Regions from separate parts of the Shewanella sp. MF05913 genome, predicted to be linked through region 1. Evidence: predicted binding sites of a transcription regulator. Region 1 holds the regulator's gene; each other region holds the start of a gene.
The links. The regulator sigma-54, encoded in region 1, starts transcription at its own class of promoters, with help from an activator protein. The targets are predictions, from matches to a motif close to GTTGGCACGNNNNTNGNNT.

Region 2: a site for sigma-54 is predicted at 2,301-2,319, ahead of AC19MV_RS12330 (BON domain-containing protein). Genes of this name have one in related genera too.
Region 3: a site for sigma-54 is predicted at 3,643-3,661, ahead of AC19MV_RS08690 (TorF family putative porin). Genes of this name have one in related genera too.
Region 4: a site for sigma-54 is predicted at 3,253-3,271, ahead of norV (anaerobic nitric oxide reductase flavorubredoxin). Genes of this name have one in related genera too.

The regions. Positions count from the first base shown of each region.
Region 1 covers NZ_JCAYNT010000002.1:517,564-523,174, forward strand. Annotated here, with positions in the region: gene lptC (LPS export ABC transporter periplasmic protein LptC) at 1-207, shown strand, start outside; gene lptA (lipopolysaccharide transport periplasmic protein LptA) at 194-775, shown strand; gene lptB (LPS export ABC transporter ATP-binding protein) at 772-1,503, shown strand; gene AC19MV_RS05725 (RNA polymerase factor sigma-54) at 1,912-3,396, shown strand; gene hpf (ribosome hibernation promoting factor) at 3,421-3,708, shown strand; gene ptsN (PTS IIA-like nitrogen regulatory protein PtsN) at 3,711-4,154, shown strand; gene rapZ (RNase adapter RapZ) at 4,151-5,014, shown strand; gene AC19MV_RS05745 (HPr family phosphocarrier protein) at 5,035-5,304, shown strand.
Region 2 covers NZ_JCAYNT010000009.1:75,906-81,516, reverse strand. Annotated here, with positions in the region: gene AC19MV_RS12345 (NlpC/P60 family protein) at 1-440, opposite strand, end outside; gene AC19MV_RS12340 (TetR/AcrR family transcriptional regulator) at 539-1,123, opposite strand; gene AC19MV_RS12335 (hypothetical protein) at 1,310-1,579, opposite strand; gene AC19MV_RS12330 (BON domain-containing protein) at 1,692-2,252, opposite strand; gene AC19MV_RS12325 (hypothetical protein) at 2,426-2,920, opposite strand; gene AC19MV_RS12320 (sigma-54 interaction domain-containing protein) at 3,181-4,542, shown strand; gene AC19MV_RS12315 (hypothetical protein) at 5,208-5,611, opposite strand, start outside.
Region 3 covers NZ_JCAYNT010000005.1:60,360-65,970, reverse strand. Annotated here, with positions in the region: gene AC19MV_RS08705 (flavohemoglobin expression-modulating QEGLA motif protein) at 1-838, opposite strand, end outside; gene AC19MV_RS08700 (PDC sensor domain-containing protein) at 1,377-2,354, shown strand; gene AC19MV_RS08695 (PA3496 family putative envelope integrity protein) at 2,406-2,582, opposite strand; gene AC19MV_RS08690 (TorF family putative porin) at 2,874-3,560, opposite strand; gene hbs (non-specific DNA-binding protein Hbs) at 4,197-4,469, opposite strand; gene AC19MV_RS08680 (response regulator) at 4,626-5,423, opposite strand; gene AC19MV_RS08675 (hypothetical protein) at 5,540-5,611, opposite strand, start outside.
Region 4 covers NZ_JCAYNT010000022.1:20,916-26,526, forward strand. Annotated here, with positions in the region: gene AC19MV_RS19340 (TehB family protein) at 1-291, opposite strand, end outside; gene norW (NADH:flavorubredoxin reductase NorW) at 552-1,697, opposite strand; gene norV (anaerobic nitric oxide reductase flavorubredoxin) at 1,694-3,187, opposite strand; gene AC19MV_RS19355 (LysR family transcriptional regulator) at 3,624-4,457, opposite strand; gene AC19MV_RS19360 (YbfB/YjiJ family MFS transporter) at 4,583-5,611, shown strand, end outside.

The DNA.
Region 1 (5,611 bases):
GATGCAATTGATATTGAAGAACCGTTACAGTCAGTGACCACACAAGCAGTCACCCTAGATTTAACGACCATGATAAGCAGCTCACAAGAGATGGTGTATATCAAAGGTAAAGGGTTTATGATCCAAGGCTTAGGCCTACATGCTGACTTGAATACGCAAAAATTATCGCTACTAAGCAAAGTAGAAGGAACATATGAGTCACAATAATCGACATCCTCGCGCCAATGCCGCATTACTATTAAGTGGCTTACTTTGCATGCTGAGCATTCCAGCTATGGCAAAACAAGGTGATCTCAAACAAGAATTGAAAATTGCTGCAGTGAGCCAATCTGCCGACATTAAAAACAATCAAATTGTCTTTAATGGCCCCGTGACGATTGTGCAAGGCACGATTAATATTAATGCCGACGAATTACGCGCATTTACCCCCAAAAACGGTGTATCAAAACGCTTAATCGCGACGGGTAAACCCGCGACATTTTCTCAAGAACTCGACGACGGTAACATCGGTACCGCCAGTGCCAACGAAATCAGTTACGATCTCGCCACAACAACTCTGACGTTAACCGGTAATGCCAAGCTAGACCAAGCAGGCAGTCAGGTCACGGGCAACCTAATTAAATACAACATTAAAGCCCAAGAGTTAATTGCTGAGAGTACCGGTAAAGGCCAAGATCGCGTCATCACGATTATTCAACCAGAAAATTTCCAAGACGAGTCAGCGCCAAAACAAAAGCTGCCTGAGATCCCTGTCAACAAGCAGATAAAACCATGAGCCAAATTACCTTAACAGCTGAAAACCTAGCCAAAAGTTATAAAGCGCGTCAAGTCGTAAAAGACGTCAGCTTAACAGTAAAAACGGGGCAGATTGTCGGTTTACTTGGCCCTAATGGTGCCGGTAAAACAACCACGTTTTACATGGTTGTAGGGTTAGTTAAAAGTGATAAAGGCCGTATATTAATTGATAATGACGACCTCACCGCTGACCCAATGCACCTTAGAGCCCGTAAAGGGATTGGCTATTTACCACAAGAAGCCAGTATTTTTCGAAAACTCACCGTGCACGACAATATCATGGCGGTGTTACAAACCCGCAAAGAACTCAGTAATGAAGAACGTATTGAACAGCTCCAGCATTTATTGGAAGAGTTTCACATTACTCACATTCGCGACAGCCAAGGCATGTCATTGTCTGGCGGTGAACGCCGTCGAGTCGAAATTGCCCGAGCACTCGCTGCTAACCCTAAATTCATTTTGCTTGATGAACCTTTTGCGGGTGTTGATCCGATTTCGGTTATCGACATTAAAAAAATTATCCAACAGCTAAAAAGTCGTGGATTAGGCGTACTGATTACCGACCATAATGTTCGCGAAACACTCGATGTATGTGAAAGAGCTTACATCGTAAGCCAAGGTAATTTAATTGCCGAAGGTACGCCTGAAGAGATCTTGAGCAATCAACAAGTTCGAGCTGTGTACTTAGGTGAACAATTCAAGCTATAGTTAGGTTATATACCCAAACAACCTGAAGATACTCGATTTCAGCAAGAATTTACACGCGTTTAGGCAAGGCATTGATTGCGGTTAATGGTCGTTCCCTTTCCAAAATCAATAACACAGCATGAACGCGTGTAAAACTTGCCCCTTGGGAGTTTCACCGTGTTCCCACTACGTTGTTGCGTTAATTTATAAGGTGCCTACATTACCGCATTAACGCGCCTAGTATTGAAAACACGGTGAAGCTCTGAAACACGTATCTTCAAGTTGATTGGGTATCCGCCTTTTAGCCTATCTAATTCATTCCATTGAACGATACCTAAATTGCGTGAAATGTCATTGACGTACGTGACACCCCATTACAGTTTTTCGAGATTGTTATTTTTATGGAAATCATCTAGGGATAAGCGGTAAATGAAAGCGTCACTCCAACTTAAAATGGGTCAGCATCTCACTATGACCCCTCAATTGCAGCAAGCCATCCGCTTGCTGCAATTATCTTCATTGGAGCTACAGCAAGAAATCCAACAGGCGCTGGACTCAAATCCATTGCTTGAAATAGAAGATGAATTTTCTCAAGCTAAAGATCCCTTAAAAGAAAGTCGCGATCAATCAGACACAGACTTCAGTGACAACAGTAATGTGAGTGTCGAAAAAGATACTTCAACCATCGATACCACAGAATCCATCAGTAAAGAAACCATGGACGACATGCCCATGGACACAACCTGGGATGAAGTCTATACCGCCTCACCGATGTCAGGGTCTGGTAGTGCCAGCATGCGTGACGATGATATGCCTTTTCAAGGGGAAACCACCGAAGGCTTATATGAACATTTAGAGTGGCAAAAAAACTTAACGCCATTTTCAGACACCGACCTTGCCATCGCAACAGCCATCATTGACGCAATAGATGAACGCGGCTATCTAACCCAAAGCACTGAAGAAATACTAGAAGCTATGGGCGATGAAAATGTTGAGCTTGATGAGGTTCAAGCGGTGTTAAAGCGAATTCAACATTTTGACCCCGTAGGTGTTGCTGCACGTGACCTTAGTGAATGTTTACTCATTCAACTGTCACAATATGCAGACTCAACTCCGCACATTGAAAATGCGCGAATGCTCATCAAAGATTATTTGGATTTAATCGCTGGGCGTGACTTTAGATTATTAATGCGTAAAACGCGTTTAAAAGAAGATGAGTTACGTGATGCCATTACCTTAATTCAATCTCTTAATCCGCGTCCTGGCTTATTGATTACTGCCGTCGATGACGAATACGTAATCCCTGATGTCACAGTATTTAAAAAGAATGGCCGTTGGGTTGTTGAACTCAATCCAGATAACATGCCTAAAATAGGTGTTAATCAGCAATATGCTGCAATGGCTCGCAGCAGTAAAAACCCATCTGATACTCAGTTTATACGAGGTCATTTGCAAGAAGCTAAATGGTTTATCAAAAGCATTGAAAGCCGTAACGATACCCTGTTAAAAGTAGCCAATTGCATTGTGCAATTCCAACAAGGTTTTTTCGAATATGGCGAAGAAGCCATGAAACCTATGGTATTAAATGACATTGCTGAAGCCGTAGAAATGCATGAATCGACCATTTCGCGCGTGACCACTCAAAAATACATGCACACCCCACGAGGGTTGTTTGAATTAAAATACTTTTTCTCTAGCCATGTCAGCACTGATGATGGCGGAGAGTGCTCATCGACAGCAATCCGCGCATTTATTAAAAAGTTGGTTGCTGCAGAAAACCAGAAAAAGCCGCTTAGCGACAGCAAAATGGCTCAACTATTGGCCGAACAGGGCATAAACGTTGCTCGTCGTACGATTGCAAAATACCGTGAGGCAATGATGATACCGCCCTCAAACCAACGTAAGAGTTTATAAATCACTCAACAATGGAGAAGTGTAATGCAGATCAATTTATCAGGGCATCATGTTGAAATAACCGAATCTTTACGTGAATACGTTCAGGAAAAGTTTTCAAAGCTTGAACGACACTTCGATCAGATCAATAATGTTCACGTTGTACTCAACGTAGAAAAATTACAACAAAAAGCAGAAGCTAAAGTCAGCCTAAAGGGCGGAGAAATTTTTGCAATGTCAGAACATACAGACATGTATGCAGCAATAGACGCCCTGATAGATAAGCTCGATCGTCAGGTAATTAAACACAAAGAGAAGTATACAAAACACTAACGATGGAACTTTGTACCATCCTGCAGCCGGAATGCACCACCTGTGCCACACCGGGCAGTAAGAAAAAGGTACTGGAACTTATCAGCGATTTAGTCGCTGCCCAGTACCCGACCCTGTCTTCGCAAGAGGTGTTTGAAAGCCTTATCGCAAGAGAAAAAATGGGTAGCACAGGTATAGGTAATGGTATTGCAATACCTCATGGCCGATTAACGACAATCGATCACCCTATTGCGATCTTTGTAAAATGCGAAGAACCCATTTCGTTCGATGCCATCGATAAACAACCTGTCGATATCTTATTTGCATTATTAGTTCCTGCAGATCAGTGCCAACAACACTTAAGCACCTTATCTTCGATGGCCCAAAAACTCAGCGACAAACAAGTACTAAAACAGCTGCGTAAAATCCACGATTCTACAGAACTCTATCAGGTAATTACGGCATGAAACTTGTTATCGTATCAGGACGGTCAGGCTCAGGTAAATCAGTAGCATTAAGAGTACTAGAAGACCTAGGCTATTACTGTGTTGATAACCTGCCATTGCCGCTAATTGGCACCTTATTGGCTCAGTTAAAAGGCAGTAATGACCTCGTAGCGATTAGTGTTGATGTGCGCAATATTGCCGAACAAGGCAAAGTGCTTCAAGAACAACTTGAAATACTGCAACCTGATACCGAAATTACCAGTTTTTTCTTAAACTCTAGCGACAAAGTTTTACTTAAACGCTACAGCGAAACCCGCAGATTACACCCGCTATCTAAAAACCATATTTCATTACAAGAAGCGATTAAATTAGAAGGCCGCTTACTCGAACCTATCGCCAAAATGGTTGATCACTATGTCGATACATCGGCACTCAATATTTACGAGCTAAGCGATCAAGTAAGACAAATATTGCTTGGCAGTGTTGATAAAGAGTTAGTGATTAATTTTGAATCGTTTGGCTTTAAACACGGTATGCCGACCGAAGCAGACTTTATGTTCGACGTGCGCTTTTTACCTAACCCGCACTGGGAAATAGAATTAAGACCATTAACAGGTCTTGATGAGCCTGTGCAAGAGTTTCTTGGCCGTCAGCCTCTGGTGAATAAGTTTATTTGGCAAATCGAAAATCTATTCGAAACCTGGATGCCACATTTAGAGCGTAATAATCGCAGTTATTTAACCATCGCCATCGGCTGTACAGGCGGACAACATCGCTCAGTTTATATCACCGACCAACTCGCTAAGCGATTTAGACAAGGCAGTAAACACACAGTCAACGCCCGCCACAGAGAGCTAAATATCAGTGAAGATCAGCTTTAGTCCTATCTGGAGTGCTAGCCATGCTTGAGCGCCAAGTCACCATCTCAAATAAATTAGGTTTACATGCACGAGCAGCCACAAAGCTAGCAATACTGGCTGCTGACTTTGATGCTGAAATCACCCTAATTCAAGCAGACAAACAAGCCAGTGCCGCTAGCGTATTAGGACTGCTCATGTTGGAAAGTGGCATCGGAAAAATGATCACTGTAACAGCAACAGGTCCAGACGCAGCAGTGGCATTAGATGCGGTGTGTAATTTGATTAACGATAAATTCGATGAAGGCGGCTAACGCGTCACGCTGATGATCTAACAGCACTTAACAAACGTAAGTTGTACTCTCTCGTGGTATTTTTTGACAATGATATTCAAGTTAAACTGAATTTATTTAACCGCTTACAGCCCACTATTCATCAATTACCATTCATCAATTACGACTCACATTTCACGGTAAATTATTTATCGTGAAATGTGAATATAATGCCTTATATATCATTATGCCTTAATCAAAAACCACTGGACACATTCAGTGTGGTCACTTGTTATACCATTTCCATTAATTATGTGACCAATCAGAGTCACTCAGACTGTTCTGTTTG
Region 2 (5,611 bases), on a different contig from region 1:
AAGCTAGAAATCTTAACGCCTTTTTTAGTTGAGGCGTGTAAAAACTTATCCTGGCCCATGTAAATCCCCACATGGCGTGCGGTTCTACCTGTTTTGAAAAATACTAGATCGCCAATAACAAGCTGACTTCTTGGGACTTCTTTACCTAAAATACGTTGCGCATTCACCGAACGCGGTAATTTACTGCCAACAATGTCTAGGTAAGCCAAATACACAAAACCCGAACAATCAATACCGTTACGGCTCAGGCCACCTAAACGATAGGGTGTGCCTTTCCATTGATCATGAAAACTCAGTAAGTTTGACTCACTCCACTTAGGCGGCTCAAGCTTAAGCATAGGTGGAACCACCACAGGTTTAGGGGCTCGTACCACTGGCGGGTTTGATGCACACGCAGACAACAACACCACTAAACAAGCAAATAATATTCTTTTAGCCAACTCGACTCACTCCAGACCCGAAAAAATCACCGAAATATAAAGACCTTTAGATAAATACACAATCAAAATACGTCACAAGCCACTGAATAAAGGTTAATTTAACGGGTAATCAGCTGCATACATTGCACAATGGCGCGCTTTGCTGCTGTTTTATCCGCTTTAATTTGACAGCGTAGCATAGTCCCTTGCCAATTTGACCAAAAAATGTTCGATAATACGTTCGCTGTCATATCGGTTTTAATAAAACCTTGCTGCTGACCTTGTTCAATAAGGGCATTAAACAGACTCAACCACTGGTCAAACAGTTGATTAAGCGTTTTATGCAATAAGGTCATTTGCGGATTGACTTCAACCAATAAATTACCCATTAAACAGCCACGGGGCTGACTGTCACTAAACAAAAATTCGATCAGTTGATGGTAGCCGCCTAATACAGCTGTCACATTGGTTTTAAAGCTAGCGTTAGGGTCCATGGCAATCGGCGCAATACGTTGCCCAAAATAGTATTGTGCGACTTCTGCGGCAAACGCTTCTTTACTGGCAAAATAGTGATAAAACGAGCCTTTCGGAATGCCCACTTCATCAAGAATAAGTTTAATCCCAACTGCGCTGTATCCATGTAAAGCAAACAGCTTTTCACCGACAGCACAAATTGACTGCTTACTGGTAGTATTTTTGTTCATAGGATCTCCAATTTTGGCGCTACGATAAACAAAAATAGACCAGTCGTCTACGCATTTCCAGTTTATCGATAACATTGGACACAATTACAGATAAAATGATGAAAAAGAACAGATAAGGTATTGGCGTAAAGTCTTGGTACAAGCGCTGAGTAGTAAAACAGCGATGCTCAGGTCTGCGTGAAAAAGTTAGCGGGTATTTTGCTTAATAGATTCGTCTAGCAACTGTTGAATGTCTGAGCGTTGTTGGCGACGTTCATCATCGATATGTTGATTCACCCGCTGCTCACACTGTTTTTGCTGGTCATACTGGCTTATGGGATCGGTCGCCTTGTCTGTTTGCGCCTGGCATAACATGCTACTGCAACCGCTTAACTGTGCACTCGCTGCCACAACCAAAATAGAGCAATATCTCGGTGATACTACCAAATAATCGCGGCTTATTTTGTCATCATGCATATCATGCTTGCCCCAGTAAAAAGTTACTCCATTAAAAAGTGACCCTATTAAAAATTGCCTCATAAAAAAACCAGCCCGAAGGCTGGTTAATAATATGCTATATCAATCACGATTACCCAGTAATGCGTAACTCATCGACAACCTCTTTAACGTCATCGGTATTTTTGGCAATGGTTAGGGCTAAATCACGTTCGGCATCACTCGACACCGTACCTTCTAAGGTGACTACGCCATTCTCAACGTCTACATCAATCTCGGTACCCGATATGTCGGTTGAAAATAATAAACGCGTTTTCACCACGGTTGCCACTTTCGAGTCAGTTAAGGTGTCGGCTAAAGTATCACTGTCATGATCTTTGTCGCTGTGGTGCTGCTTCATCACCGTTAATTCGTTATTAACTTCGTTAACGCCATCGACACTTTTTACTAATTCTGCAGCCAGCGCTTTATCAACACTGCTGTTTACTTTACCCGTTAAGGTCACATTACCGTCTATTACGTCGGTATTAATATCAAAAGAGTTTAAGTTGGTGTTTAACAGTAACGTGGTTTCAGCTTTACCATCAATCCATGCATCTTTTGCATCATCCTGCCAATCTTGAGCTGCGTTTGCAGTAAATGCCATTGAACCAAGAACGATGCTTGTTAATACTGATAATGTAGTCTTTTTCATAAAGATATTCTCCATTGTTAGTGTTAATGCTGTTTTACATATTAGGTAATGCGCGAACTGTGCCAAGTTTTATAACTGTCTGTTTTAAAATAACTTGTTATTTTATTTCACTGTAAATCCGTTAATAGCAGTGAGTGAATATCGGACTTTTTTACCGACATGATGTAAAATTTTCAGGGTGATGGAGTCGACTCGTTAAACTGCAAGTTTTTCATGCTGTCGCAGCTTATTTGCAGCGATGCGATGCCCTCAGCCAATTGCCGGGTGACTTGTTGGCTATTGGCACGCTTAGCGGCAAGTTTCAGTCGATTTAACACATACTGTTCTGCGGTAACCAGTACCTTAATGGCTTTTGCCAAACGCTTTTGTTCTATGGCTCTCTCTGCTTCGGCATAAAAAGGGCTCAGTGACGGCCTTAACGTATTAATACTCTCAATCGTTTGCGGATATCTCGGCTCAACCTGCTTAAACAATGCCGTTAGTCGGCTTAAGATACTTTTTCTGATCTCTGCCATATGGCTAAAAATACGTTTGATATTGTAGTCGTCGGCCCCCTTTGTGGCCTGGGTATAAAACTGTTGCCCTGCTTGGCATAAATCAATGGCTTCATTGAGTAACCATAAGTCGCTTCCGTCGTGCATAACCTCATTTGATCGTGTTCTATTCAACGTCATATCTCCTTATCATTAGTTAATGATTATCATTAACATGCATGATGACTTGCTAATAAATGTAAAATTAAGTCATTATGTTTACTTGCATAATCCGTGCACATTGACAAAGTTTAATTAACCTACTGATTTTAAATTGTTATGCTAATAAACAAGCCTCGGAGAAAACGCCGAACAGGAAAAAATTACCGTCTGTAATTGTCAAATCTACATCTTCGACATACATTGGTTATTAACAGACAGGGAGTGATATCGGCATGGGTCGTCCAGTACTTTTTTACCATTTGCGCCAGCCGCAAACACAAACTCAGCTCTTACAAATTCCGAGTTGCCAACATTTCAATAAAATAGCCAGTAGCATCGAGCGACCTTGGTTAGCTCAACTTGAAGACAATGCCGTAGATGTGGCCATTATCGAACTCGCCAATTTAAGCCAACAAGACTATCTCGATATCGCCAATAGCGAATTAATGGCTGATATCGAATTTATCTTTTTAAGCGAAGGCAAACCGAACCCCAACCTAGACAAATTAATGGCGACTGGGGCGGGTTATCATTTTCGTCAGCCTTACGATATGACGTTGATTGACGATACCTTAGAAGATTTTGCCCAAGACTTAGTGACCAAATCAGCTAAAAAACACCAACCTTTTTCAAGCGAACTTGATCAATATGGCTTACTAGTGGGTTCATCACGAGCCATGCACAAGCTGTACAGAACGACGCGTAAGGTTGCGGTAACAGACAGTAATGTATTGATTATTGGTGAAAGTGGAGCCGGCAAAGAGTTGGTTGCTAATACGATTCACTTAGCCAGCAACCGAGTTAACGAGCCATTTATTGCCATTAACTGTGGCGCATTAAGCCCAGAACTAGTCGACAGTGAATTATTTGGCCATGTGAAAGGCGCGTTTACAGGCGCACATAGAGATCATTCCGGCGTATTTGAGCAAGCTGAGGGTGGCACGTTATTTTTAGACGAAGTCACCGAAATGCCACTCGAGCATCAGGTTAAACTGTTGCGGGTACTCGAAAATAACGAATATCGCCAAGTCGGCAGCCCTAATGTAAAAAAAGCCAATGTGCGTATTGTGGCAGCAACCAACCGCGATCCCGCTAAAGCCATTGAAAACGGACATTTTCGTGAAGATTTGTATTTCCGCTTAGCGCATTTCCCTATCAACGTGCCGCCGCTACGTGACCGTGGCAACGACATTAGCGGACTCGCCCAGCACTTTTTAGCCTACCGCAATGCTGCAGAAAAACTCAGCAAAGTCTTTACCGACGATGCTTTAGCTCTTATTCAACAACAAAAATGGCCTGGTAATGTGCGAGAGTTAAAGCATGCAATCGAACGCGCTTATATTCTTGCCGACGACATTATTGATGTCAGCCATATCAATATTAACCCGTTAGAACCGTCTACCGAGTCAGCGGAAGACGATGTACAAATCCCCACAGGTATGCGTTTAGATGAACTTGAAAAAGTGGCAATTTATCAAGCACTCGATCAAACCGCCGGCAATAAAAATGACACAGCTAAACAACTCGGCATTAGTGTCAAAACCTTGTACAACAAACTGAGTAAATACGAAGACCAAACCAGCTCAGAAGATTAAGAAACTCATCATCCCGGCAGTGGTTCTGAGTTGGAATCCACCAACCTAATCATCCCGGCAATAATTTTAAGCCGGGACACACCAATATTATCATCCCGGCAATAATTTTAAGCTGGGACACACCAATATTGTCATCCCGGCAGTGCTTTTGAGCCGGGATCCAGGTGTTAGCTTTGTACTTTTGTACTTTTGTACTTTTGTACTTTTGTACATATGGCCTACGGCCACTAACGTCGTGGCGCTTCGCCCACAGCAAAGAATGCATCTGAAATGTTTACTGTTATGGCTTGATCATGGCATTCACTCACTGACACGCAGCAAGTACATCCATGTAGCTCGGCCGACCCGTCCATGGGTCGGACGGTCAGCTCGCAAATATCCACGATTAACTCATCAATTTTTACTTAATCTGCAGATTTTAAAGAATAAAATTGAATGAGAGTATTTTAAATAATACTAACTTATTTATTATCTAAAGCTACCCTCTGTGTCGGATAGTTTTCGCCTCAAAGTATTAAATCTTAAAACCAAGTATTTTTTTTATAGAATAAAAGAAATTTACTCTATCCGTACTTTTTTTCTTTTCAGTATGAATTTCAATTATGTATTTTATCTTCACGAATTCACTTAAAAATTCCTTTCTGGCTTCGCTCAGATGCTGCTTATTAGTTTCCATACTTAGTCTCTGTTAGCTTTTTATAGAAGTGCTTTTCTATCGCGAATAGGTTTTTTTTGAATGCATCCTTTGAAATTGCTTTATCTGATATACGCACAAAATGTCTGCAGCTATTCTTAACTGAATCTTCGTAAATAATTGTTGTTTTCATTAGGTGTTCTTGATTACTTTTATATAAACCAATTGCACCAACTATGTTTGGATCCGCAATAGCTTGCTCATTTCTGGAATCTGGCCAGCCTCTAGCAAAAGTAACACCGTCCTCATGGATAGTTACATCGAACATATATTCTATGGAGCCTGTTTCTGAATCTGCCCAACAAGGTGGGTGATCGAGGCCGTTTCCAAGTTTTACAATTTGTTGACGCAAGTTATTGTTTTGACCTTTTGCAT
Region 3 (5,611 bases), on a different contig from region 1:
TACGACGAGCACGCCCTGGGTTTGAGCTTAAGGTAAGCATTTCCATCAGTACTGCCAGGCCTTCTTGCGACGCAGTAACCCGTGGTGACCCGACACTGAGCCAGGTTGCATGTGGCTGAGCACGACCATTAAGCGTTGTGCCCACATGAACCCAGCCCTCATGGACTTCATACACATTGAGATCGGATTCGCTAAACATGGCGCTAGTATTCAGTTTTACTGTATCGCCACCCACCGCGGCGTCAGAGGCGATACCATCGCTTAATTTGACGTGAATTTCATCGTTATGGAAATACTTAACTAAGCGCTCGCTCAGCACGTTAACGGCTTCTGGGGCGGTAATAATTTTAGGATGACGATTGCTCATATGGCGCGCTGCTGGCAACGAGAAAATATGGCTCAAGCGGTCGCCAAGTTGGCGAAGCGTATGGCGGTCGCCATGCAATTTATGGCTTGCACTGCCGTATAGCTCTTGGCTGAGTTTACCAAAGGTAGGGTTACCGCGATTATGCAGCATATCGATCACGATTCGGTATTGATCAATGTTAGCCAGAAGGATTTTTCCTAATTTATCGCGCTTACCTAGGCCTCGTTCAATGACACTTTTTAAACCTTGTAGATCGGTTTGGGTTTGAGCAGCATTGAATGACAACGGTATCGATTGATAAAAGTCATTGCTGACGTTGGGCAATACTTTAGTTTGTTTGGCTAAAAAGTCATCTTCAATTTGTTTAGGCCACTTAATCGAATCTAAAATTTTAATGGGTGCTTGGATACGAATTAATTCATCAGAAAAACGACGAATATCTTGCTGATAACGCAATAAAGAGTCAGACATTGTCTTTTCCTAATCTAGAAAACCTGAGCCATAAAGTTTTGTGGCATATTCCTCATGCTAATGAGTTTATACCCAAACAACCTGAAGACGCTCGATTTCAGCAAGAATTTACACGCGTTTAGGCAAGGCATTGATTGCGGGTAATGGTTGTTCCCTTTCCAAAATCAATAACGCAGCATAAACGCGTGTAAAACTTGCCCTTTGGGAGTTTCACCGTGTTCCCCGGATTATTAAATCAAGAGCGTTGTTGCGCTAATTTATAAGGTGCCTACATTACCGCATTAACGCGCCTAGTATTGAAAACACGGTGAAGCTCTGAAACACGTATCTTCAAGTTGATTGGGTATATATTAGCAGAAGTCGATCACAAAACCGCAATGAAAAAATATAGCGGTATAAGCCCTATTTTGGTGCGTGTTGAGCGTTAATTAAGTAAATATTATATTGGTTTAGACTTTATCGTATTGAAAATAATGGATTTACTTGTTGGCATTAAAAGTGCTTTGTTTCATTGTCGTGTCGATGAAGAGGACAGCATATGGCTGCAATGAGTTATTTAAGCGTGATTGAGCGTTATCACGAATATGAAAATCTAGTACACGAACTGCTTGAATCCATTTTAGTGGGTGTGGGTGATGTGAATTTATTCGATAAGCCTGTTTCTGCAAAAGTGTTTGAAGATATGGCGGTGAGTTATCCGTTTGTTGAGCTGATTTATTTACTCGATGAACAAGGGATACAGGTTAGCCCCAATATCAGTGTTGTTAATCAGCAAGTGAAGCTACTCAATAACGGTAAACAGGCCGATAGAAGCCAGCGGCCTTATTTTACTCAACTTTCTCAAGCCAATACCGCACACATTACCCGGCCTTACTTGTCTAATGCCGGCGGTGGTTTGTGTTTATCTGCGTCACAAATTTTAACCTCATCAACGGGTGAGACAGGTATTGTGGTGATAGATGTCAATTTAACTCGGCTCATTGAGTTCATGATGGGGGACAGCGCAAGACGCAAAATGTCGCCGTTTTTTAAGAGTATTTACGCTGCTATAGTGTTGTGTCTTTTTGTGTTGGTGACCGTACTGATGTGGACGGTGACATTAGATATTTATGAGCTCTTTAGCCAGGCCTCGGCCCGGCATGATCCATTGCAGCCCTTTGGCATTATTATCTTTTTAACTTTGGCACTGGCTATTTTTGACTTGGGTAAAACCATATTGGAAGAGGAAGTGCTGATGCATAAAGATATTTTTAGGCACAGCTCGACGCGTAGAACCATTACCCGGTTTATTTCAACGATTTTAATAGCGATTTCGATTGAAGCCTTACTGACCATGTTTAAAGCTTCATTAGGTGAAAAACAATATATTGAGCCAGCCATTTTAATGATGCTTGCGGTGGTGGGATTGTTGGTCGGCCTAGGCATTTATGTTTACCTTGGCGCGAAAGCTGAATTGTTATTAACCCAAACTCAGGCCAACAGGCACGGCGGCAGAGCAGAAAAAAATACCCCGTAACGGTATGGAGATAAATTAAAAAGGGATAAACACAATGTTTATCCCTTTTTGCTAGAAAAAGTCGTCATCACCAATGGCTTTGCGTAATTGCGCTTGCTCGAGGAAATCCTCTAACCTGCGTTTGATTTGACGCTTATGCTGTAATGACTCGGTTGACTTACTGCCTCTAGGCGTTGTCATCGCGTCAATTTCTGTGTCATCTGGCACTCGATCTGTAAGATTAGCCATAACGAAACCCTCAAGTTGAATGGTAAAAACGAAACGAATTCAATGAGCACTTTCTAACTAAAAAAACACCAATAGAAAAGTAAAAGTTTTTGTCTGATATGGACAGCTATTTTCACCTTTCATTTTGAGCTTAGCAGTAAATTTTTTTGTTGCTATAAAGCGGGCTAAAATTTGTGACTAATATTGCCAATATAAAAAATGCCATTGCATATGGCAATGGCATTTTTTTGAATAAAAAGAGCATGATAGCTTAATTTTATTGCAGATTCTTTATAGTTTGTTACAGATGTTTTAAAGCGTAAAACCGTATGAATAGCCTAAAACAATTTTAGCATCGCTGTCTGGTAGATCTGTATCAGACGCCATGAACGACACGGTACCAATGTCTGTTTCTGCGCTTAATGTCACGTTGTAGTCTGTGTATGTATCGCCAAATAGATCTTCGACGACATCACCTTGTGAGTAACCGTAGTGGAACGCTACGCTGAGCTTTTCAGTTAATGGGAAGCTCGCATTCGCTTGGATATAGCTCCAATCTTTTTCGTCTGATGCGCCTGATACATCTGAGTCAGCGTTAACAACTTGAGAGTAGCCTACGTCTAACCATTTCCAACCGAGTACGATAGATATTTCACCAAAATCAATGCTAGCTTCTGCATCTGGGTAAGCGTAATACAGGTAGCTTATATCATAGGTCAGGTCTTCAGTGAAGTTACCGCCGTAACCACCATAGAAGTCTAACTCGTAGCTGGTTTCATCTCCAAAATCGACGTTTGAAGCCCAAGTACCGGCATAAAAACCAGAGTCATGCGCGTAATCAAGCCCACCTTGAATTGCCGCTTCATTACTGGTTTGTGTAGTACCGCGCCATAAGTAGTTTGATGTCGCGCCAATATTGCCAGTGACTTCAGCAAGGGCACTGCCGCTCAATAGTAAACCTGTTGATAACGCAATTGCTTGATATAGTGATTTTTTCATCTTCATCCCTTAACGTTTTATTGTCACTGAGTCATTTATTTATACTTAAACGTACTCAATGTTGGTTTGTCTGATGATCAATTAGCGAATCGCATGCCACTTTTTTTATTTGTTATTAATCAATTACTTAATTGGTTGTGCTACATTTTGTAGCAATGCTGTTGCGGCTTAATGATGCAGCACTGCACTTTTTTTGTGCAATTGCGGATTGTTGATAAAGGCTTTATACCAATTCCATTAGTTATGTGACCAATCAGAGTCACTCAGATTGTTCAGTTTGAGGCGCATTGTTGAAATAATGGTTATTCCCTTCTAAGACAATGCAACAAAGAAATGAACGGTCTGAGTGCCTCCTGCAAGGCGGGTTTCTGTGCCTTCTATGCTGCTTAATAGCATTTTGACGTACGACTGCATGGATGCAGGAGGTAGAGCAACGCAGGAACAGTTGCCGAGAGCAACTATGTCTTCAATCCTATTACTTGCCTAGAAGGCACAGAACTCCCGCTGAATGACCAGATAATTAATGGAATTGGTATCAGATTAAGCCATAAACTGAATTGATCTTTGGCATTTGTTAAATGTTACGCATAAAAAAACCTCCCAAGGGAGGTTTTCGTCAAAAGGTGTTAGCGAAAATTAATTCACGCTGTCTTTTAATGTCTTACCAGCTTTAAACTTAGGCACTGTCGCTGCTGCGATTTGAATTTCTTTGCCAGTTTGTGGGTTACGGCCAGTACGAGCTGCACGTTGAGTGGTTTCAAATGAACCAAAACCAACGATTGAAATCTTGTCACCATTTTTCATGGCTTCAGTTACCGCTTCTTCGAAAGATTTAAGTGCGCGGCCAGCTTCAGCTTTAGTTAGTTCTGCATTTTCTGCGATTTTTGCTATTAATTCACTTTTGTTCATATTGATATTCTCTGCTTTCCATAGAAGTGTTTTTTAAAACATCATTAACATGCCACAAGCCATGCAGGTTTAAAAGCACTTTATCCTATAAATTCAGTATCTGTAATGGTTTTGGAGCAAAATAAGCCTAAATCATTCGCCTAAAGGGTGATCAATTTACTCTTCTAGCAATTGGTAAAGAATTTTCTTTACCAATTGTGGCTCGAAAGGCTTATCACATAAGGCGTTAACCCCGGCACTGAATACATTACTTAGATGAGTGTCGTTTGCTTCAGATGACACCATTAAAATTGGAATATGCGACTGTTGGCTTTCGTTACGAATGTATTGAGTGAGTGCTAAACCATCTACCGAAGGCATGTTGTAGTCGGTGATGACTAAGTCATACATGTTTTCTTTCATCAAGCTTATTGCTTGCTCTCCATCTTCGGCTTCTGTAATGAGTTGCATACCTAAATTGCCGATAGTGCGTTTAATCACGTTACGTGCCATTCGACTGTCATCGACCACTAATACGCGAATATTGTGGACATCAAAATGGCTTAAATCGAGTTCATCATTACTCAGTAAATCAACGGTTGAGTTGAGCGCAGTGGCGAGGTTTTCGGCGTTAAATGGCTTAGGTAAAATAGCGACTACGCCAGATTGTCTAAATATTTCTAATTGTTCACGGCGGCATTCACTGGAGACCAACATAAATTGAATGTCGTTTAACCCTGGAGTGCTTTTGATATATTGCAATAACTCAGTCGATTCACCATCAATAAAGTGCAATGCACTGGCTATCAAGTCGGGTTTATGACGTTGAATGATCTCTTTTGCTTGGGTAATTGTGGCGGCCGTTTGTATGCTACTAACGCCTTCTTGTTGTAAGCGGCTAATGATTATTTTTCGCTGCGTGTCAGACGATTCGACTAGCAGAATAGACAGTTCGCTCGGAGATAGACTTTTCATGATTAACGTTCCGCATTGTTGTATTTATTATTTTAGTTTTAGGGTGTTGCTGCGTAGCTGATTGTTTTAACAAATCATACTCAAACTTATGAGGAGATTATAGACGACAAGTTATGTTATGTCGTTTTGCTCTGCTTTTGAGCTAAATAAGTGCCAGTGACCGTTGATAATCCAACCCACCATTGAAA
Region 4 (5,611 bases), on a different contig from region 1:
CCAGAAATTAATATTGAACTGGGCATCAGGGCTTAATTCAATACGGTGCCAGTACTCCGGTGGGCTGGTAGCAAATTGGCCTGCATTAATCACGACTTTCACTTCAGGTTCAGTCGCTTCGCTGTTGGCAAAACCATAATACGTGACCACGCCTTCCATGACACAGAGCTGACCAAAAACACCTTCGGCGGTATTGTGGTGACTTAGCAATGCATCTGGCACATTGTCTTTAGTGAAAAATGGTGTAGAACGCTGAATAGTCCAATTTGCTGGGATACGTTGATGAGACATAATGTTCTCCTAAATAATCTGAACTTGGGATAATAAACGTCTTTCAATCAGTCCTTTGCCCTGCTAACTGCGTTGAATCGACTTACAATAGGCTAGCTATTAACACGTCAACTCGCCTTGTTAGCATAACAAATGACAAACTTGAAAGTGAGGAGGGTTAACATGCTGATGTTAAATAGCATCAGTTCATCCCTTATCCACAATTCAGGTTAAATTGATTGATGAGTAGGCTTTAAGGGTAAAGCCTACTCGATTAAATGCTAAAGGCTTGCTGGTAAGGCTCTAAGTAATGGGAAGGTATTGCTCATGTGTCCTTGGGTTACCACAAAACCGATAATCTGTTTTTGGTCGTTATAGGCTTTTACTGAACAACCCAGAGCATCAATATCCACCTGCCAAGAGGCTACATCGGTTACGGTATTACCGCCTAATTGAATAGGCATTTGTGGCGTTTTAACCTTGACCAACATCGCAGGCAGTTTCAGCTCTGTCGGTTGGCCTAATAAGGTTTTGGCTAAGGCATTGGCGCTTAACATAATCGGCTGTAAATAGGACATCACCTTACCGTTGATTTCGGCGCAATCACCTAAGGCGTAAATGTTATTCACAGAGGTTTGCAGCTGGTTATTAACCACTAAACCGTTATTCACTTTACATCCAGATTGTCGGGCTAAACCAACATTAGCCTTCAATCCAGCAGCTGAAATGACGCAATCAATACCCACGGTTTTACCTGAACTCAGCGTGGCGCATATTGCCGAGCCGTTGTGATCTAATGCATTTATTGTTTGGCCAAATTCAAACTCAACGCCAGCCTCAATTAACTTGTGTTGCAGTGTAGTCGCGACGAGCTCTGGCAACATATTCGCCATTAAGCCTTTGCTTGGCTCTACCATCACGATTTGTTTACCGCAGTGACTTAAATCCATGGCGATTTCGGTGCCTATAAGCCCAGCGCCAATAACCAATACTCTCTTTGCCTCGTGTAATTGCTGCTGTGCGCTTTCAAACTCTTGTAAGCTGTTTAAGGTAATGACTTTATTGGTTGCGTTACCTTGCATGGGAGGCACAAATGTTTTTGCTCCAGTAGCCAATACTAATTGTGAATAAGGGTAGGCAGTACCATTAACCAATACACTTTGTTGTTGGCTATCAATGCTGTCTACTCGAGTGAGTGCATGCAAGGTAATATTGTACTCTGAAGCAAACTCCTGAGCCGACTGACGAATTAAATCGGCGCTTGTCTGCTGGAGACTGAATGCATGGCTTAAATCTGGTTTATTGTAATCATGACCGTCATCAAGAGTAAAAACCGTTATGGGTATGTGCTTGTCTGTGCGCCTAATCGTTTTGATTAACTGATATGAGCCAAAGCCGCTACCGATAATGATGATAGGTGCATTCATGATGCTTTCCTCGCGTCAATAGGCACAAATACGTCTTTACCTAAACCACAATCAGGGCAAAGGAAAAAGTCAGGTACCTCACACCAAGGGGTTCCCGGCTGCACATCTTGATTTGGCTCACCTAATACCGGTTGATAAACCCAGTTACATACCGTACATAACATGTCTTGTTTATCGTCACTGCTGGTGGTTGATGCACAAGATGTTTGAGCTGTAGGTGTTTTCACTTCTGGCATTTTTACGGGTTTGTATTGGGTAAGGGAAGATGAAATGGAATCGACATTACTGAGATCATGTAACGCCCAGCTTTTGGCTATTTGGCGGCCATGCTCACGGCATTCGCGCATTGCTTTACCGTCTGGTTTCCATTTTGTTTTTAGGCCAACAGTGGTTTCAAACCCGGCGTCAGTCAGGCGGGTATGAATACGGTCAACAGCGCCGCCATTCCAACCGTAACTTCCAAAAGCACCGGCTTTTTTATCTTTAAAACGTAAACCGGTTATTTCTTCTAACATGCCCGCGACTTTTGGCATCATGACGTTGTTCATGGTTGATGAGCCGACTAAAATGCCTTTAGAGCGAAATACATTCGCAAGAATGTCATTTTTGTCGTGACGAGCCACATTAAACACTTTTACAGACACACCAGGATCGACATCATGGATCCCTTGAGCAATGGCATCGGCCATCAAACGGGTGTTGTTAGACATTGAGTCGTAGAAGATTGTGATGCGATCTTCTTGATAATTATCAGCCCATTGTAAATACTGATGAATAATCTGAGTTGGGTTATCTCGCCACACGACACCGTGGGCAGTGGCAATCATATCAACGGGAAGGTTAAAGCCCAAAACTTCGTTAATTTTTGCGGTCACTAATGCGCTAAATGGGGTTAAAATATTGGAATAATAGCGCAAGCATTGATCCATTAATTCAATCTGGTCAACTTCGTCATTAAACAGGCGTTCATCGCAATAATGCTGACCAAATGCATCGTTACTAAATAACACGGCATCTTCGGTTAAATAGGTCATCATACTGTCTGGCCAGTGCAACATTGGGGTTTCAATAAAGACCAATTGTTTGCCATTTCCAATATCTAGGCTATCGCCAGTTTTGACAATATTGAAGTTCCATTCAGGGTGGTGATGTAATCCGGTAATGGAATCGATAGCATTTTCGGTACAATAAATTGGGGTATTAGGGATTTTTGCCATGAGTGCGGCTAATGCGCCAGAGTGATCTTCTTCAGCATGATTAATGACAATGTAATCAATTTTATCGAGATCAATTTCCATCTCAAGGTTTTGAATAAATTGCAGGCTGAAGCGATGGTCAACGGTATCGATTAAGACATTTTTTTGTTCACGAATAAGGTAACTGTTGTAACTCGTGCCTTTAGTCGTTTTATATTCAGTGCCATGAAAGTCCAATATTTCCCAATCGCGTTGGCCAACCCAGTTGATGTTATTTTTAATGTGAATGGTCATAAGTACACCTGTAATAAAGTAGAAGTTAATGTTTAAAGATAAAGTTTCAAAAGTTAACTTCGTTATTGCAGATGGCGTGCCAACTAGCTAAGTGATTGATAAGTATATGGCTGGTGATATTTTTGTGGAATAAGTACTGTCATAATGACATTTTTAATCAGTGTCTTTATGACTGCAAATTGTCATTTTGACTATATCGGAGTGATTGTATTGGGCGTGGCTTTACTCAAGTGGCGTTATTGATGAGACTTTATCCAAGTGACTCTATTCAAATGACTTTATTCAAGTGACTTTATTCAAGTGATTCTATTCAGGTGCTACCAGAACAAATTGTGATTGAGTTGATTGTCGTACTTTATAAAGGGTTAGTTGATTTGTATGGCAGAGCCATCACGGTAATGAATAAACCATTGTTGATGACTTGAACATACCGTTATTACTTGGTTAACAGCTTTGCAAGGGTCAATATTCCTGACTCTAGCGGGCTATTTTTGTGGTAGACAATCGATAGCTGAACATGTTTTGGACCATGGCTCACAGGCGTCATAACCAGAGACTTTTCATAACGACTGCCAGCGACCATATTTTTGCCAATAATGGTATAACCTAACCCCGCAGCTATGCAGCCCAATACCCCATCAGCACTACTCATTATCATTAGCTCATCACTGCCACGGCCTGCTTGCTGTCGCCAGAGCATGGCATGTTGTCGATAACCACACCCTTCATCTCTAACCAATAATACCGGGTCATATTCGCTGTCTCGCGGCGTTACCATGATCAACTCTTCTTTAACGATTGGGATCACTACCAGATTTTCATGCTGAGGAGCATTGCCTATTGCAGCGCAATCGACTTTATTATTGAGTACCGAAAACACTAGGCGTTCGCTGGTATCAGTATGGATTTTGGTTTTAATTTCAGCATGGTTGAGCTTAAGTTGTTTGAGCGCTAATGGCATGTGTACGGCGGCAAATGTTTCAGGCATGCCAACACGCAGTTCATAGGTGTTTTTATTGCGTGACATCGCTGAAATAGCTTGGTATTCCAGTTGTAATATTTGTTCTGCATATTCGTATAACAGCTGTCCGCTGGGCGTGAGTTGCAGTTTTCTGCCTGTTAGGGTAAACAGCTTGGTGTCTATTTCGGTTTCAAGCTTTTTAATCCTATTGGTAATATTGGACTGAACGGTATTGAGTTTATCGGCTGCGCCTTTAATACCTTGTTCGTCTACTACCGCTTTGAACGTTTTAAGCGTCAATATTTCCATATGGCTCCAATATAGTGCTCAGTATAGTTCTCAATACAAGAAGTTTAAGTTCTCAATAATTCAATTTTTTAGATTAACAGGTTGACGTATTGTCAGTGAATCATTTTTCGATTAGGCGGCAATAAATGTTAATGGAACTGACAAAATTTCGGGTTTATTTGGCAGGGATCTGCAGTTTAATTGTTACCGTTGGCGTAGCACGCTTTTCCTACAGTTTGCTACTACCCGTAATGCAGGACAGTGCTGGCCTAACCGAGTCAGGAGGTGGTTGGCTGGCAACCGCTAATTTTATGGGTTACATGAGTGGTGTTTTGCTTGCTGCGAGTCTGCATAATCTGCACTACAAATACCATTTACAGCGTGTGTATTTACTCTTGAGTGTGGTGACTTCAGTCGCCATGGTGATGACGACTGACATTGTTGCATGGGCTGTATTGCGTTTTATTGCAGGGATTTGTGCCTCTGGCGGCTTTATTATTGCATCTGGGCTTATTTTAAAATGGTTGGTAAGACACAATCATCGTGCAGAATTAGGTATTCATTTTGCAGGCGCTGGCCTGAGTATTATTATCACTTCACTCTTGTTCGAACTGATGCTTGGGTTGTCTGCTGATTGGCAGCAGCAATGGTTAGCGCTAGGGGTGTTGGCGCTAGTGGTTTCTATTCCCGCCTGGTTATGGATGCCGCATCCTTCGGCGGGTGAACAACAAGGGGAGGTTGCACAGGACAATCCACCGACAAACACATTTAAGTTACTGATGATGTCTGCCTATTTTTGTGCGGGCTATGGATATGTTGTGAGTTCAACCTTTATTGTCGATATTGTTGAGCGAACAGAAGGGCTGCAAGGCCAAGGTGGATTAACTTTTTTATTGATTGGACTCGCAGCCACTCCCGCCGCGTTAATATGGGACCGGATTGCGCGTAAAACAGGTTTCCTTAAAGCACTGTTAGCCGCGTATTGTTTGCAAGCAGTGGGGATTATTTTGCCTGTACTTAACGACAACTTAGCCGTGGTCATTATTAGCGCATTGTTATTTGGTGGCACCTTTATAGCGTGTGTCAGCTTAGTGCTTACCATGGCAGGAAAGTTCTACCCCAGTAATCCCGCGAAGTTTATGGGCACCATGACATTAGCCTACGGCGCCGCGCAA